3 regions of the Anaerostipes amylophilus genome follow, and region 3 is predicted to be linked to each of the others. Evidence: predicted binding sites of a transcription regulator. Region 3 holds the regulator's gene; each other region holds the start of a gene.
The links. Region 3 encodes Rex, which represses fermentation and respiration genes when NADH is low (regulators of the CRP and FNR family bind a similar motif). Its sites were predicted from a motif close to ATTGTTAANTANTTAACAAT; they were not measured.

Region 1: OCV53_RS00280 (NAD(P)-binding protein) is a predicted target of Rex. The motif match lies at 1,523-1,542, and genes of this name have one in related genera.
Region 2: OCV53_RS08005 (4Fe-4S dicluster domain-containing protein) is a predicted target of Rex. The motif match lies at 3,294-3,313, and genes of this name have one in related genera.

The regions. Positions count from the first base shown of each region.
Region 1 covers NZ_JAOQJG010000001.1:52,511-58,575, reverse strand. Annotated here, with positions in the region: gene OCV53_RS00290 (DUF5721 family protein) at 1-349, shown strand, start outside; gene OCV53_RS00285 (DegV family protein) at 557-1,393, shown strand; gene OCV53_RS00280 (NAD(P)-binding protein) at 1,676-3,508, shown strand; gene OCV53_RS00275 ([FeFe] hydrogenase, group A) at 3,502-5,214, shown strand; gene OCV53_RS00270 (glucose-6-phosphate isomerase family protein) at 5,325-5,900, opposite strand; gene deoC (deoxyribose-phosphate aldolase) at 5,941-6,065, opposite strand, start outside.
Region 2 covers NZ_JAOQJG010000005.1:35,610-41,674, forward strand. Annotated here, with positions in the region: gene OCV53_RS08000 (FprA family A-type flavoprotein) at 414-1,574, opposite strand; gene OCV53_RS08005 (4Fe-4S dicluster domain-containing protein) at 1,801-3,246, opposite strand; gene OCV53_RS08010 (5-methyltetrahydropteroyltriglutamate--homocysteine S-methyltransferase) at 3,610-4,716, shown strand; gene OCV53_RS08015 (hypothetical protein) at 4,809-4,982, opposite strand; partial or broken gene OCV53_RS12435 (metal ABC transporter permease) at 5,024-5,203, opposite strand; gene eno (phosphopyruvate hydratase) at 5,525-6,065, opposite strand, start outside.
Region 3 covers NZ_JAOQJG010000003.1:176,075-182,139, reverse strand. Annotated here, with positions in the region: gene alr (alanine racemase) at 1-732, opposite strand, end outside; gene OCV53_RS05315 (bifunctional ADP-dependent NAD(P)H-hydrate dehydratase/NAD(P)H-hydrate epimerase) at 716-2,191, opposite strand; gene acpS (holo-ACP synthase) at 2,188-2,550, opposite strand; gene OCV53_RS05305 (redox-sensing transcriptional repressor Rex) at 2,572-3,228, opposite strand; gene abc-f (ribosomal protection-like ABC-F family protein) at 3,378-5,279, shown strand; gene OCV53_RS05295 (glycosyltransferase) at 5,337-6,065, shown strand, end outside.

The DNA.
Region 1 (6,065 bases), on a different contig from region 3:
ATTAAAAGAATTTTATGATACTGAAGAATGGGAAGAAATGAAAACCTATCCCTACGTGATGTGGCAGGAAGAGAAAGAAAAGATCTTTTCACTGGTAAAAGGTAAGAAAACACCTCTGTCATTTCAGTTTGTCATGATGTTAAAACTAGATCTTGTCAGCGATATCCTTGCAAAATACAACCTAGCGATCAGAGAAGACGAAGTCGCAGGACTTTTCATCAATATCTTATATGACCGACAAGGATTAAAATGCACGGCTGGTGTTTCAAGAAAGACGTTTGTCCTTGATAAGACATTAGAAGAAGCATGGGATCAGGAAGTAAAAGAGAGATTTTTGGAATTTTTATAAGATAAATTAAAAATTTTTTTCATAAAAAATGTAAGTATATACTATAACTTGTGCCACTTTTTAACAAAGTATCTGTAGATTTTTTCACAAACTTATAGGCAAGATCCACAAAGAAACTTAGTTTGTATGTTTCTTTTTCAAAAGATATATGTTAGAATAAGTAGTAATGAATACCAGATAAGAAAGTTGTAAAAAGGAGATACGAATATGAGTTTTCATATTGTTTGTGACAGCTGTACGGATTTGACAGAAGAAGATATTAAAAAGGGATGTTATACATGGGTGCCATTAACCTTATTAGTGGACGGAGAAGAGATTATAGATGATGAAACATTTGATCAGGCAGACTTTTTAGCGAAAGTAGCAGCCAGCAAAGAATCAGTCAAATCAGCATGCCCAGCACCAGAAAGTTACATGGAAGCTTATTCCAAGGCGGATGATATTTATGTTGTAACATTATCTGCAGAATTAAGTGGATCATATAACAGTGCGGTACTTGGAAAGACCCTCTATGAAGAAGACCATGGAAAGAAAAATATCCATGTAGTAAACTCAAGAGGAGCTGCTACAACACAGGTATTGATCGCACGTAAGATCTATGAATATGCAAGTCAGGGAATGCCATTTGAAGAAGTAGTTGAGAAGATTGAAGAATACACAACAAGTCTTAGAACATATTTTGTTTTAGAGACATTAGAAGTATTAAGAAAGAACGGAAGACTATCAAGACTATCAGCAACGATCGCAAGTGCACTGAATATCAAACCAGTCATGATCGGAACAAGAGATGGCGTCATTCAGAAAGCAGGCCAGGCAAGAGGAATGAAGAAAGCACTCGCTAAGATGGTAGAACATATGGCTAGTGAAGGAAGAGACCTTTCAGGAAGACAGTTTGTGATCTCACATTGCAATTGCTATGAGAGAGCTGTATTTGTAAAAGAACTGATTCAGAAGAACTTACATGCCCAGGATGTAGATATTGTTGATACTAAGGGAGTTAGTAGTATGTATGCATGCGATGGGGGAATTATAGTTTCTTACTAAAATTTTAATTTTGTAATTGGCCAACTGTAGATTTCGAGTATATGATAAAAAATAAATAAGCAACCGTAGCGCTTTCGGTTGCTTATTTATTTTTTATCATATACCAGAAGGCTATCAAATCGCAATTTCTTTGTTATGAATTTAACGTTATAATGCACAAAAAAGAAACCAATTGTTACGAATTTAACGTATATAATGCACAAAAAATGATTGAATTGCTCGAAATTCTCCGCTATAATTGAAACCAATATACTGATATAGAGGAATTAAGGAGGATGAGTCATGAGTCGTTTAGAATTAAGGACTCCAAACCAGGCACAACTGGTTGTGGAAGGACTTTATAAGGATCTGGAACGAAGAATCGAGTCAAGCCCGCCGGGGTTGTGTCCAGTAGATATGTCCAGAGCATTTTTAGAGATTTGTCATGCACAGAGCTGTGGAAAGTGTGTTCCATGTCGTGTGGGACTAGGACAGCTTAAGAATCTGATCACAGATGTCTTAGATGGCAAAGCAACGATCAGGACATTGACAGCAATTGAAGAAACAGCAAAATCCATTATGGAATCAGCAGATTGTGCAATTGGTTATGAGGCAGCCAATATGGTATATAAAGGAGCTATTGGATTTAAAGATGATTATGTGGAACATATTATGTATCATCGCTGCTTAAGTACATTAAAACAGCCAGTACCATGTGTATCAAGATGTCCCGCAAGAGTAGATATTCCAGGATATATTGCACTGGTGCGTGAAGGAAGATATGAGGATGCGATCCGTCTGATCAGAAAGGATAATCCTTTCCCTACAACATGCGGATTTATTTGTGAGCATCCATGTGAGGCATTATGCCGTAGAAATATGATCGATGATGCCGTAAATATCCGTGGATTAAAACGTATGGCAGCAGATGCAGCAGGTTATGTTGCACCACCTGCGTGTGCAGAATCTACCGGTAAGAATATCGCTGTTGTTGGTGGTGGACCAGGTGGATTAAGTGCAGCTTATTTCCTACAGTTAATGGGACATCAGGTAACAGTATACGAGATGCTTCCAAAACTTGGTGGAATGTTACGTTATGGAATTCCAAACTACAGACTTCCAAAAGAACGCTTAGATGATGATATTCAGGCAATCTTGGATACAGGAGTAAAAGTAGACTGTGGAAAATCCATTGGTAAAGATTATTCCATTGTGGATTTAAAAGAAAAGTATGACGCAGTACTGATCACGATCGGTGCAAGTACAGATAAGAAGTTAGGACTTGACGGAGAAGATGCTAAAGGTGTGATCTCAGCAGTACAGTTCTTAAGAAATGTTGGATACGGAACGCAGGAAAGTTTAGAAGGCAAAGAAGTCGCCGTTATCGGTGGTGGAAATGTATCTATGGATGCGGTTCGTACATCCGTAAGATTAGGTGCGAAGAAAGTAAGCATTGTATATAGAAGAAGAGTCGCAGATATGACAGCCCTTCCAGATGAAATTTCAGGTGCGGAAGCAGAAGGTGTTGAGATCAAAACGCTGATGGCACCTTCAAGAATTGAGAAAGACGAAGAAGGCAATGTCAAAGGTGTATGGGTAACTCCACAGATGATCAGTAACATCAAGAATGGAAGAGCCTCTGTAAAACCAACAGGGGAAGAAGATATATTTATCCCATGTCAGGCATTGATCGTAGCGATTGGTCAGGATATCGAATATCAGCATTTTGAAGAAGCAGGAGTTCCAGTGCAGAGAGGTAAGATCAATGTAGAGAAATTCGGTGGATTCGAAGAAATGCCTGGAGTATTTGCAGGTGGAGATTGCGCAACAGGTCCATCTACAGTGATTTCTGCGATCGCAGCTGGTAAAGTTATTGCAGCAAATATTGATGAATATCTTGGATATCACCATGAAATTACAGCAGATGTTGAGATTCCAGAGCCAAAATTAGAAGATAAACCAGCATGTGGAAGAGTGAATCTTACAGAGAGAGAAGCCGGAGAGAGAATCAAAGATTTTGAAGGAATTGAAAACTGCATGACAAGTAAAGAAGCATGTCAGGAAGCTGGACGATGCTTACGTTGTGACCACTTTGGTTACGGAATCTTTAAAGGAGGGAGGGCTACCAAATGGTAAATATTACAATCGACAACCATACGATCGCAGTTCCAGCAGGTACAACGATCATGGAAGCAGCTGCCTCCATCCATATTCCAATTCCAAAACTTTGTTATTTAAAAGATATCAACGAGATTGGTGCCTGCAGAGTCTGTGTAGTTGAGATCGAAGGTCAGGATCACCTTGTAACATCATGTAACAACGTGGTTGAAGAAGGAATGACGATCTATACAAACAGTCCAAAAGTAAGAAGAAATAGAAAACATACGGTAGAGATGATCCTTTCCCAGCATGATACACAGTGTGCAACGTGTGTAAGAAGTGGTAATTGTACGTTACAGACCATTGCAAATGATTTGAATGTTGTGGAAAGTCCATATAAGAAGGAAATCTGTGTAGAAGAGTGGGATACAAGATATCCACTGGTGCGTGATGCAAGCAAATGCGTCAAATGTATGCGTTGTATACAGGTGTGTGATAAGATTCAGGGAATGCATATCTGGGATGTATCTGGAACAGGAGCAAGAACAACGGTTGGAGTGTCTGGGAACAGAGATATTAAAACAGCGGATTGTGCATTATGCGGACAGTGTATTACACATTGCCCAACAGGAGCATTACGTGAACGTGATGATACAGAGAAATTATATCGTGCATTAGAAGATAAAGATACGATCGTTGTAGCTCAGATTGCGCCTGCAGTTCGTACTGCATGGGGTGAAAGTCTTGGATTATCAAGAGAAGAAGCAACCGTAGAGAAGATCGTAGATGCATTAAGAAAGATCGGGGTTGATTATGTATTTGATACAACATTTTCAGCAGACCTTACGATCATGGAAGAAGGAACCGAATTTGTAGAGAGATTTACAAAAGGTGATCTTGATATGTATCCAATGTTTACATCCTGTTGTCCTGGATGGGTAAGATTTATAAAATCCCAGTATCCACAGATGGCGAACAGATTATCATCAGCAAAATCTCCACAGGAGATGTTTGGAGCAGTGATGAAAACTGCATTTGCGAAGAAGATGGACATTGATCCAGACCGCATTTTTGCGTTGTCCATCATGCCATGCCTTGCAAAGAAAGACGAAAGAGAGAAACCATTATTCCATGGAGAGTTTGCAGGTCATGGAGTTGATCTTGTATTAACAACAAGAGAATTAGACCGACTGATCCGTGCAGACCACATTGATCCAAAGACATTAAAAGATTCTGCATTTGATGCTCCATTTACAGAAGGAACAGGAGCAGGAGTGATCTTTGGAGCAACCGGAGGAGTTATGGAAGCGGCACTTCGTTCTGCATATTACCTGATCACAGGAAAGAACCCAGAAGCAGATGCATTCAAAGAAATCCGTGGAGTAAATAAAAATGGATGGACAGAAGCGAAATTTGATATTGCAGGCAATACGGTAGAGATTGCAGTTGTTAGTGGACTTCAGAATACAAGAAATCTGATGGAAGCAATCCGTAAGAGAGAAGTACACTATCATTTTGTAGAAGTCATGGCCTGTCCAGGCGGATGTGTAGGTGGAGGCGGGCAGCCGATCCATGAAGGAAAAGAAATGGCGTCCGACCGTGGATCCAACCTATACTTCCTGGACAAGACTTCTCAATTAAGATTTTCCCATGAGAATCCAGATATCAAACATCTATACGATGAATATTTTGGATCACCGGGAAGTCATAAAGCACATCAGTTACTACATGTGCAGGAATAGCTGTTAATACCTTTTAATATTATAAAGAGAACCCATATATTTAGAAGATATAAATCCTAAATATATGGGTTCTCTTTATAATATTAAAATTTCGTTGATAAATGATGAAATTACCATCGTGGGTTATCCAATACTTTCATTTCACCGTCAATATCACAAACGATATGATGGTATCCTTTGGTTTCAATCGTTCCATAATCATGTCCGGCATTGGCATCAAATACATAAAAAGCAGTGAGAATCTCATCGCCGGTATTGATGGTACGATGAGCATATCCACGGGGAACATACAGTGCTTTTCCCTTCTCCATGCGTTCGACTTTCCAGTCGCCTTCAAGATTTTCAAGCATCATATATCCCTCGCCCTTTAATGTATAATAAACTTCTGCAGTATCCACGATCTGATGAAAATGCCCTTTGGTCATATAATATTCATTTCCAATCTTACCAGGATGGATCATCGTTGTGCCAAATGCAAGATCTCCGGCACGTTCCGGACATCCAAGTTCATAAAATTCATAGATCAAAGGATCATCATTCTTAAGAATTTCTTCAACTACCTGCTGGTCTTGATACATATCTTTCATCTGAGAAAGATAACGCTTTGTAGTCTCTGCATGTTTGGACAGACCGTCATTTAGATCAAAATCCAAAGTAAAAGCCTGATCCCAGTTAAACTGATTCATAAACAGCCTCCTAAAGAAAAAATTTTCTAAATCTTAAGTGCTAAATCTCAAGTGTGGAAACACCTTGTTCTTTCATCATAGCTTCGAAATCTTTGATGATCGTGACTCCAGCACTCGTACCGATACGTTCTGCACCGCATTCTACCATTTTCATAAATGTCTTGG
Region 2 (6,065 bases), on a different contig from region 3:
AGCGGAAGTTACTGATAAAACAGTCAATTTTTGATAAAACGAAGGAGATAGCGAATGATTGAAACCCCATACAATATTATTTTCCATACACACCACCTCAAATTTTCCAATCTTGTGAATTGTCCACTCTATAGACTTCAGCTATATGATAAAAAATAAATAAGCAACCGAACACGATGCATTGGAATTTTGCCATATTTTGAACAAATTCGCAGCCCAATTGGACGAATGTCTGAGCTTCAAAGATTTTTGTCTTAAACAAAACTTCAAAGCGAGTTTTCGTAGGAAATTGGGCGGATCAGCGATTTGTTCAAAATATGAGCAAAATTCCACCGCATCGCGTTCGGTTGCTTATTTATTTTTTATCATATACTCGAAATCTACAGTTGGCCAACCAACTCACAAATTAGAATTTAAAGTAAGTTATCAGCCAATTCTTCCATAGTCTTAACATTCTCATCATTCATCGTAGACTTGATCGTAACAACAGGATCAACGATCTCAATATTCTTAAATCCTTCTACGATACCCTTCATAATCTTCGCAGCCATTGGTGCCCAAGATCCATTTTCCATGAATGCTACTTTACGTTTCTGATAGTTCTTAGCTTTTAAGTGATGTAAGAAGTCTTCCATGCATGGGAAGATTCCTGCATCGTATGTTGCTGCTGCTAATACGAGTCTGTCATAGCGGAAAGCATCTTCGATCACTTCTGCCATGTCATCTCTTGAAAGATCTGCTACTACGACTTTTGGAGCTCCTTTTGCTTCTAAGATCTCTGCTAATTTCTTTGCTGCAGCTGCTGTATTTCCATGGATAGATGCGTATGCGATCAGAATTCCTTTATCTTCTGGTTCGTATTTGCTCCATGTATCATATAATCCGATATAATATCCAAGGTTTTCTTTTAAGATTGGTCCGTGTAATGGACAAATGATCTCGATATCTAATCCTGCTGCTTTCTTTAACAGATTCTGTACCTGTACTCCGTATTTACCACAGATGTTAAAGTAATAACGTCTTGCTTCACATGCCCAGTCTTCATCTGCATCTAAAGCACCGAATTTACCAAATCCATCTGCTGAGAATAAGATCTTCTCTGATGTTTCGTAAGCTACCATAACTTCTGGCCAGTGAACCATTGGTGCCATAACAAACTGTAATGTATGTGATCCAAGAGATAATGTATCTCCTTCTTTTACTACCACTTTACGTCCTTCTAGATCGAATGCGAAGAACTGAGGGATCATATTAAATGTCTTGGCATTACCAACAATCTGTGCTTCTGGATATTTTTCTGCTAATACCTGTAAGCTTGCTGCATGGTCTGGCTCCATATGAGATACTACAATGTAATCTACATTTCTTCCCTCTAATGCTTCTTCTAAGTTTGCAAGCCATTCATCTGTCTTGCGTGCATCTACAGTATCCATAACGACTACTTTCTCATCTAAGATTACATAAGAGTTATAAGAAACACCGTTTGGTACTACATACTGGCTCTCAAATAAGTCAATATCATGATCATCTACACCAATATATTTTACTGAATCTGTAACTTTAATATCTTTCATTGTATTACCTCCAAAATAAGATTGTTTTTATTTTAACTGTTCTTACTATAACATAGTTTTATGGAAATATCTAGTAGTAATAGTTACTGTTTTTAATACAATTTACACTTATTTTATAAAACTTTCCCATAAAACAAAATAACATTCTGAGTCATAAAATAATTATGTTCTACTCAGAATGTTATTTATCTTACTTTAATGCTTCATATACTTACTAACTGCATGATTATCTATGCATTGAGAAGCTGTCCATATCATAACGTTTTAAGTTGTCTGTGATCTTACGATCATCTGCGGATTTGATCAGATTTTCTCTGACTTTACGTGCTTTGATGATCTCTTCGTTACGGCTTGGTCCACCAACGCATCCGCCTTCGCATGCCATACCTTCGATGAAGTCTTCTGGTAATCTTCCTCTCTGTAAGAACATTAATGCTTTCTTACATTCTGCTGCTCCGTTGGCTTTGCATACTTTGATATCTTCGTTCTGTTCTGTTTCTTTCATGTATTCTAATACAGAATCTGTAACTCCACCAGAGTTTCCATAGAATTTACCGAATGTTGTAGCATCCTGGTATGTATTCTCTGCTGGTTCTAATTCTACGTCTTTTGCTTTCAGGATTGCTAAGATCTCGTTGTAGTTTAATGCGTAATCTGCATTTCCTTCGATCTTCTGATCTGCTACTTCTGACTTCTTAGCTACACATGGTCCAACGAATACTGTGACAGCTTCTGGATCTTTTGCTTTGATCATTCTTGATACTGCACACATTGGAGATACTGTTGTAGAAATAAGATCTGCAAGATCTGGATAATGTTTGCGGATCATATTTACGAATCCTGGGCAACATGAAGTTGTTCTCTTCTCACCATTTCTGTAAGCTTCTAACCATTCTTCTGCTTCGCTGCATGTTGTCATATCTCCACCTAAACCTGCTTCGATAAGATCTTCAAATCCAGCTTTCTTTACTGCCTGTCTCCAGCTTTCCATTGTAATGTCTTTTCCGAACTGTCCTTCTGTTGCTGGTGCAAGGATCGCATAGACTTTCTTACCTGCTTTTAAGTCTGCGATTACATTTGTGATCCATGTCTTTGTTCCGATCGCACCGAATGGACATTTTGCTGCACACTGTCCGCAACGGATACATTTTTCTTCATCGATCACTGATACTCCGTATTCATCATAAGAAATTGCGTCTACTGGACAGCTGTCTTTACATGGTCTTGATACATGAGCGATCGCATTGTATGGACAGGCTTTCGCACACATACCACATTCTTTACATTTCTGAGAATCGATTCTTGATCTTGTATGTCCTGGTTCGATTGCTCCGAAACGACATGCTTTGATACAGTCTTTTCCAAGACAGTTCTGACAGTTGTTTGTTACAACATAGCTTGAGATTGGACAGTCTGCACATGCAGATTTGATCACCTGCACGATATTTCCATCGTCTTCTGCTCCTGGAGCTTTTCCCTCTGCTAAACGGATTCTCTGTCTTACGATTTCTCTCTCTTTGTAGATGCAGCAACGGAATGTTGGTTCTGGTCCTTCGATCATCTTCTCTGGAATGTGATCGCGTTCTTCTTCTAATGTTCCTTCAAACGATGCCTTTGCTACTAAATACAGTACATCTTTTTTCAGATTCTGAATGCTTGTTACATCATACATAATAGTTTACCCTTCCTTATAAAACACTTAACTAAAACACCCTAGATATTGTTATTTTTTTATCTATGTGCATTATAACAAATATTTTCTTTTTTCTCTACAATGCTTAAAGAAAAGTACAAAAAATATGCAATTTTTTTAATATTGTACAATTAACAATTTCTTATCAGAAACATTGTCCGTACATTGCATACAATCATTGTTAAAAGAAAGACATAATTATCTGAAAATTATTCTCATTATAGCTTCAGGTTATGGCAAACTGTTATTTATAGTTATTTCACTTTCTTATTTATATTTGATATTCTATATAATATTAGTAGGCAAATAATAAAATATTTAATATAGAAAGGATTTATACTTATGAGACCTTACAGATATGATATCGTTGGTAGTTTTTTACGACCAGATTATTTAAAAGATGCACGTACGGAATATGCAGAGGGGACTTTATCTGCTGACCAGTTACGTGAAGTGGAAGATAAAGCGATCAAAGAATTAGTTGAAAAAGAAAAAGCTGCTGGATTAAAAGCAGTGACAGACGGAGAATTAAGACGTCGTTACTGGCATCTTGATTTCCTTGCTTCTTTAGTTGGGGTTGAAGAGATCAAAGCAGATCACTGGTCTGTTGCTTTTAAAGGACATCAGCCAAAAGCTGCAACTCTTGAGATCGTTGATAAAGTTGATTTTGATGAGAACAGTGAATTCTTAGATCATTTTTCTTATTTAAAAGAAGTTGCTGGAGATATTGACTGCAAGATGACAATTCCTTCTCCTACAATGCTTCACTTAATCTGCTGTGTTCGTGGAAGTGAATCTTATCAGCCAATCGATCGTTACAAAAATGAAGATGATCTGTATCATGAGATTGCTCTTGCTTATCAGAAAGCGATCAAAGCATTCTACGCTCGTGGATGCCGTTATTTACAGTTTGATGATACATCTTGGGGAGAATTCTGTGACCAGAGCAAACGTGATGATTATGCAAGCCGTGGGCTTGATCTTGACCAGATTGCAAAAAATTATGTGAAGATGATTAATGAAGCTTTAGAAGCAAAACCTGAGGATATGACGATCACAATGCATATCTGCCGTGGTAACTTCCGTTCTACATGGTTCTCTTCTGGTGGATATGAGCCAGTTGCTGAAACTTTATTTGGCGGATGCAAGATTGATGGTTTCTTCTTAGAGTATGACAGTGATCGTGCTGGTGATTTCAAACCTTTACGTTTCATCAAAGATCAGAAAGTTGTATTAGGTCTTGTTACTTCTAAAGATCCTCAGCTTGAAGATAAAGAAGAGATCAAAGAGCGTATCAAAGAAGCTACACAGTATGTTGCTCTTGATCAGCTTTGCTTAAGCCCTCAGTGTGGTTTCTCTTCTACAGAGGAAGGAAATATCTTAACAGATGACGATCAGTGGAAAAAGATGGCTCTGATCAAGGAGATTGCTGAGGAAGTCTGGGGATAGGATATCCGTAAAGCATATTTCATAATAATATATCAAAAATAATAGAGGATGTATCATAAACTTGATGATACATCCTCTATTATCTTTAACAACTATTTTATAACTGCATTGGCTAATCTGCAATATTTATTATTATCCCCATCAATCTGATAAACTGTTGCATATACTTCATCTTTATCCATCTTTACCAGATCATAATCTATTTCCTTTTTTGATGTTTTCTTCGATATCGTATGATTTCCACATCCTGTAAATATAACTATCATCAGGAAGATTCCCGCCATGAGTCTTATATATTTTTTGCCAAATACAGCAGGATGAATAATATCACAACCGTGATTGAAAGAACCGCACATAATAAAACTTCCTCGTGTGTTAACGTAAGGATGGATGTTGATCCAAATAATGTACTACATACATCGCCAGAGAGATTCGGTCCTGTCGAAAATATATTCATCAAAAGATATCCAATAGCAAGTGTTCCTACGATCAATGCATACCATACAAACGGATATTGGAAATAAAACTCTTTGCTGCTGCCCACCAGACAATTCTCTGTAGCATCTTTTATCCAGATGTTCTCTTGGAATGCTTTTTTAATATTCTAATAACTGTATCATTTGTTTGGTTCTATATTGTGATTTCCTTGGCAATTGGTCTTCCTCCGTATATCCTAATTTGAAAATGATTTTCATTTTATTGTTAAATTATTGAACTGTCACGATTGAAAAAAGCCTCTGGACAATAACATCCAGAGGCTTAAAAGGGCTATTATTTACATTTTTTATAATTGTGTTCTTATTATTTATTATTTTACGTTGAATGCTTTGATTCCAGGATATACTGCACTGTCTCCTAAAGCTTCTTCAATTCTTAATAACTGATTGTATTTTGCAACACGTTCAGATCTTGAAGGTGCTCCTGTCTTGATCTGGCATGTATTTAATGCAACGGCTAAGTCAGCGATCGTTGTATCTGCTGTTTCACCAGAACGATGAGATGTTACGGCTGTGTATCCAGCTTTGTGTGCCATCTTGATCGCTTCTAATGTTTCAGAGATAGATCCGATCTGGTTTAATTTGATCAGGATAGAGTTTCCTGCTCCCATTTCGATTCCTTTGGAAAGTCTTTCTGTATTTGTTACAAATAAGTCGTCTCCAACTAACTGTACTTTATCTCCAAGTCTTTCCGTAAGTTTCTGCCATCCTTCCCAGTCTTCTTCATCTAATCCATCTTCGATTGAGATGATTGGATATTTTTCACATAATGCAGCCCAGTGCTCGATCAGTTCTTCAGCTGTATACTCTGTTCCTGCTTTTGGCAGTTTGTAATATCCTTTTCCTTTTTCG
Region 3 (6,065 bases):
TTTTAAATCTAATACATCTTTTGATACTTCTTCGGATGGATATAATCCATAAGTGATGATCCCTGATCGTACCATATCTTTTCTAAAACCAGCCAGATCAATGATCGATGCACTGTTTGATACATGCTTGATCGGAATATAAATATCTTTTTCTTCTAACCATTTAATAAACTGATCGTATTTACGTTCCTGTTCGTACGCAGATGTCTTATCTGCTTCATCTGCACATGCAAAATGAGTAAAGATTCCTTCAATCTTGATATTTGGTAGTTTAGAAATTCTCTCAACAATCTCTACAGATTCCTGTGTTGGTTTAAATCCAATACGATTCATTCCTGTATCAAGTTTAATATGAATCTTTGCAACTTTTCCTAAAGCCTGTGCGATCTTAGATAAAGATTCTGCCATCTCATAACAAAATACTGTTGGCTCGATCTCATACTGGATCAATGAGCTGTACTGATATTCTGATGTATATCCTAAAATCAAAATTGGTTTTTTAATCCCATGATTTCGAAGTGTGATTCCCTCTTCAAGGATCGCAACTGCAAATGCATCAACCCCAATCTTATTTAATTCTTTTGCGATTGGCACTGCTCCATGTCCATATCCGTCAGCCTTAATCACTGGCATTACCTTGACACCTTCTCCAACGACACGTTTTACTTCCTGTATATTATGACAGATTGCATCCAGATCAATGACTGCATGCACTCTATAGTACTGATTCATAGCTTCCTCCTGTAACATCCTTTATGTGAGTGATAATATCTGATGCGATCATGCTGTAAGCACCCAGATCACATCTTGCATGATCTCCTGCAAGGCCGTGAAGATAAACTCCATGAACTGCTGCCTCATGAGCAGCTAATCCGCCTCCTAAAAGGCCTGTGATCATTCCGGCAAGAACATCTCCACTTCCTCCAGTTGCCATTCCATCATTTCCGCTTTGATTAATATACACCAAATCACCTTCTTGTGCAACGATAGTTGCTGCATCTTTTAAAACTGCAATGCAATGATATTTTTTTGCAAGCTCATATGCATTCTGACATAAATCTTCTTTCATTTGCATAATATCACATGCCATCAGTCTTGATGCTTCCATCAGATGTGGAGTCAAGATCAGTCCATATGGATAATTAATTTCCATATCATATCTGCTGATCGTATTTAATCCATCTGCATCAATAACTAATGGTTTTGTTCCTTCCTCAAGAATCATTTCCAACATTTCTTTTGTCTCTTCACTAACTCCGATTCCTGGGCCAAATAAGATACAATCACACCAATTTAGAGATTCTTTTAAATCTTTTCGTTCTCCAAATAAAATTTCTGGAAGTTTTGTCTGTAAAACTGAACGATTCTGTACATCTGAAAGCACTTTTACAAGACCTGCTCCCATCCGCAATGCTGCTTCTGCTGCAAAACATGCTGCTCCTGACATCGTTTTATTTCCAGCAATGATCAAAACTTTTCCATAACTTCCCTTGTTGGAATATGCTTTCCTTTCTGGCATTAAATGATCATCTGCTTCCAATGTGTATCCCGTTGCATATTTTTTAATCGTCTGGTTGTGAAATCCAATGGATACAAGTTTTATATTCCCACAGTATTCACGTCCTGGATATAATAAATGTCCTCTTTTATAACTGCCAAATGTGACCGTTATTGCTGCATGAACAGCACATCCAAGAACTTTTCCGCTGTCTCCACTGATACCAGACGGAATATCGATTGCAATGACAGATTTGCCACATGCATTGATACGCTCAATCATTTCTTTGTAAATACCGCCAACTTCTCTGGAAAGTCCAACTCCAAAAATTCCTTCGATCAAAAGGTCATATTCATGAAAATTTGCATTTTCTAATGGAAAATATCCAAGATTTTTAAGAATCTGAAGCTGTAATTTCAGATCATCTGAAGCTTTTTCCAAATTTCCAACAATCATATAATCTACCAGATAGTCCTGTTCAAGCAAAATTCTTGTACAGGCAAGAGCATCCCCTCCATTATTACCAATTCCTGAAATTACCAGAATTCTCTTGGAATGATCGATCATCTGCACTGCATAGTCTGCAACCGCTTTTGATGCTCTCTCCATCAGCACAAGCCCTGGAATTCCTATTCCATGAATTGTTTCATAATCAACCGTCTGCATTTCCTGATTCTTTAATACATATTTCATACGCATTCTCCTATCGCAAATGCCTGTGCAAATTCCTTTGTATTAGTGATCGATACATGGATCTTTATGATCTTCTTATCCTTCGCAAGCTGTCTTGCACCCCCATATAATTTCACATATGGTGCCCCAAACTTATCTCTTAATACTTCGATCTCATATGGTTCCATACCGAAAAAGCCGGTTCCAAATACTTTGGAAACGGCTTCTTTTACAGCAAAATTGCCAGCTAAAGTCGCAGCATTGTCTTTTGCACACGCTAATTCAGTTGTTGTAAAAATTCTTGTAAGACGACTTCCTCTATGAAGCATCTCTTCTATTCTTCCTATCTCTACAAGATCTGTTCCTATTCCAGCAATCATCTCATCTATCACCTGCTGTGCCTATTGTTCCTGTTCTTGTTCTTCTCTATTGTGAACATTATATGTTAACGTCATCAGACTCTCTGCCAGATGGACATTCTCTACCGTAACATTATCCGGCAGATGAAGATCGATCGGTGCAAAATTCCAGAATCCTTTGATTCCCCATTCTGCCATCTTCTTGGCGATCGCTGGTGCCTGATCTTTCGGTATCGTCAGTGCAGCGATCTTGATGCCGTGTGTCTTAATAAAGTTCTCAAGTTCATCTGTATCAAGAACTTTCACTCCACGAACAGAAATTCCGATCAGTTTTGGATTGACATCAAATAATGCCATAACTTTATATCCATAATCTTCATTAAAAGACTGGTAATTAGCAAGTGCCTGTCCAAGGTTACCTGCTCCTACAATGATCATGTCATTTCTCTTATCCAATCCTAAAATCTTGCCAATCTCTGTATATAAATTATCTACATTATACCCGTATCCCTGCTGTCCAAATCCGCCAAAGTTATTAAGATCCTGACGAATCTGAGATGCTGTTACCATCATCTGTTCACTTAATTCTTTTGAAGATATTCTTGTAATATTCCTTGCCTTTAATGCACCAAGATAACGAAAATATCTTGGAAGGCGCTTGATAACTGCTGAAGAAATATTCTTACCTGAGTTTGCCATTTTATTCCTCCAAAATCTTTATTCTGTTTATAATTATATAAGATTGTCTAATAACTGTCAATCTTTCTATCATGAAATTATTTCATTTTCTCAAAAAATATGGTATTCTGAAAAATAATGTCAATAAAAAATTGGAAAGGGGTATCTTAATGATATTATCATGCCAGAATATCTGCAAAACTTTTGTTGAAAAACCTGTCTTGCAGAATATCTCATTTCACTTAAATGAAAACGACCGGCTGGCAATCATCGGATATAACGGTGCCGGAAAATCGACACTTTTAAAAATACTGATTGGAGAAATTTCCAGTGATGATGGGGAAATTTCTTTAAAAAAGGATGCCAGCATCGGCTATCTTGCCCAACATCAGGATCATACATTTCATCATACGATCTTTGATGAACTTCTCTCCGTTAAGAAGGAAGTCATTGAACTAGATGAACAGATGCGTACATATGAACAAGAAATGAAGCATCTGACCGGTGATGCACTGGAGCAGAAAATGAACCAGTATACAAACGCAACTCATAAATTTGAACAGTTAAATGGATTTGCTTACAAAAGTGAGATCACAGGAATCCTTAAAGGGCTTGGATTTTCCGAAGAAGATTTTTCAAAAGAGATCAATACCTTATCTGGAGGGCAGCGAACTCGTGTTGCTCTTGGTAAACTTCTTCTTAAGAATCCAGACATCCTGCTTCTTGATGAGCCGACAAACCATCTGGATGTCGATTCTATCAGATGGCTTGAAAATTATTTATCTCATTATAAAGGTGCCGTGATCATTGTATCTCATGATCGTTATTTTCTTGACAAAATTGTCAATAAAGTTATGGAGATCGACCAAGGGCATTCCATGCTGTTTGATGGAAATTATACTACATTTATTGAGAAACGCGACCAGATCAAAGCAATCCGTCTAAAAGAGTATAAAAACCAGCAACAAGAGATCAAACACCAAAAGGAAGTTATCAAAAAATTAAAGCAGTTTAATCGTGAGAAATCGATCAAACGAGCAGAAAGCCGCGAGAAAGCTTTAAACAAAATTGAAGTTTTAGAAAAACCAACTGAATATAATGCAGACATGCGTCTTAGCATTGAGCCAGAAGTAGTCAGTGGAAATGACGTTCTTACATTAAAAGATGTTTCAAAATCATTTGGAAGCAAACCTCTATTTGAAGGTCTCAGTGCAGATATCTTTCGTGAAGAACGCGTTGCCCTAATCGGTCCAAACGGAACTGGTAAGACCACCTTATTAAAGATCATTTGCAAAAAGATCAGCAATAACGGAGGAACGATCACTCTTGGTGCAGGTGTTTCTATCGGTTACTACGATCAGGCACAGGATAACTTAGATGATTCTAAAACCATCTTTGATGAAATTTCTGATGCCTATCCTGACCTGAACAATACAAAGATCCGTAATACACTTGCAGCATTTTTATTTTATGGAGAAGATGTATTCCGTCCGATCTCCTCTTTAAGTGGTGGCGAAAAAGGTCGAGTTTCCCTTGCAAAATTAATGCTTTCTCATGCAAACTTTCTGATTCTTGATGAGCCGACGAACCATTTGGATATTCAGTCAAAAGAAATCCTTGAATCAGCAATGAACGCTTACACTGGAACGATTCTGTACGTTTCACATGATCGTTATTTTATCAACAAAACAGCAACAAGAATTCTGGAAATTTCTGACCACGGATTAACTTCATATCCTGGTAATTATCAAGATTATATCGCACAGAAAGAGAAAGAAAAGGCTGCTCTAAATGCTGCTTCTACTTCCGCTGTTTCTGTTGATACGGAAGCAAAACTTGACTGGAAACAACAAAAAGAAGAACAGGCAAAGCAAAGGAAACGTGAGAACAGACTGAAAAAAGTCGAAGATATGATCACCGACCTTGAAACAAAGCAAGAAGAACTTTCCGAAGCCATGTCTTTACCTGAAAATGCTTCTGATCCTGCAAAACTAATGGAACTTAGCAACAAACAGGCAGAGATCACTTCTTCTTTGGAAGAACTTTATGAAGAGTGGGAAACTCTTTGCTAATTGATCAAAAAACATATATAATAAGAATGTTAATCGTATTTTAAACAGGAGGTTTTTATGAAATTAATATCCTTTGTTGTACCTTGTTACAACTCTCAGGAATATATGAGACACTGTATTGATACATTATTACCAGGAGGAGACCAAGTTGAAATTCTTATCGTCAATGATGGTTCTTCTGACAATACAGCTGCCATCGCCGATGAATATGAAAAAAAATATCCTGATATCTGCCGTGCTATCCATCAGGAAAATAAAGGACATGGTGGTGCCGTTAATACAGGAATCAAAAATGCAAAAGGAATTTATTTAAAAGTTGTCGACAGCGATGACTGGGTAAATGAATATGCTTATGGCGAAATTCTTGATACACTCTCTACTTTTTACAAACAAGGAACAGTTCTTGATATGCTGCTTTCCAATTATGTGTATGAAAAACAGGGTGCTAAGAAAAAAACAGTGATCCACTATCGTCACGCAATTCCAAAAGACAAGATCTTTTGCTGGGATGATGTCGGACGTTTCCCTGTCAGCCAGTATATTCTAATGCATTCTGTCATCTATCGTACAGCCCTGCTTCGTGAATGCCAGTTAGAGCTTCCAGAACATACATTTTACGTTGATAACATTTATGTATTTAAACCACTGCCATATGTAAAAACGATGTATTATCTTGATGTAAACTTCTACCGCTATTTTATCGGACGTGATGACCAGTCTGTCAATGAAGCAAACATGATCAAACGTATCGATCAACAGTTTAAAGTTACTTACATCATGATCGAT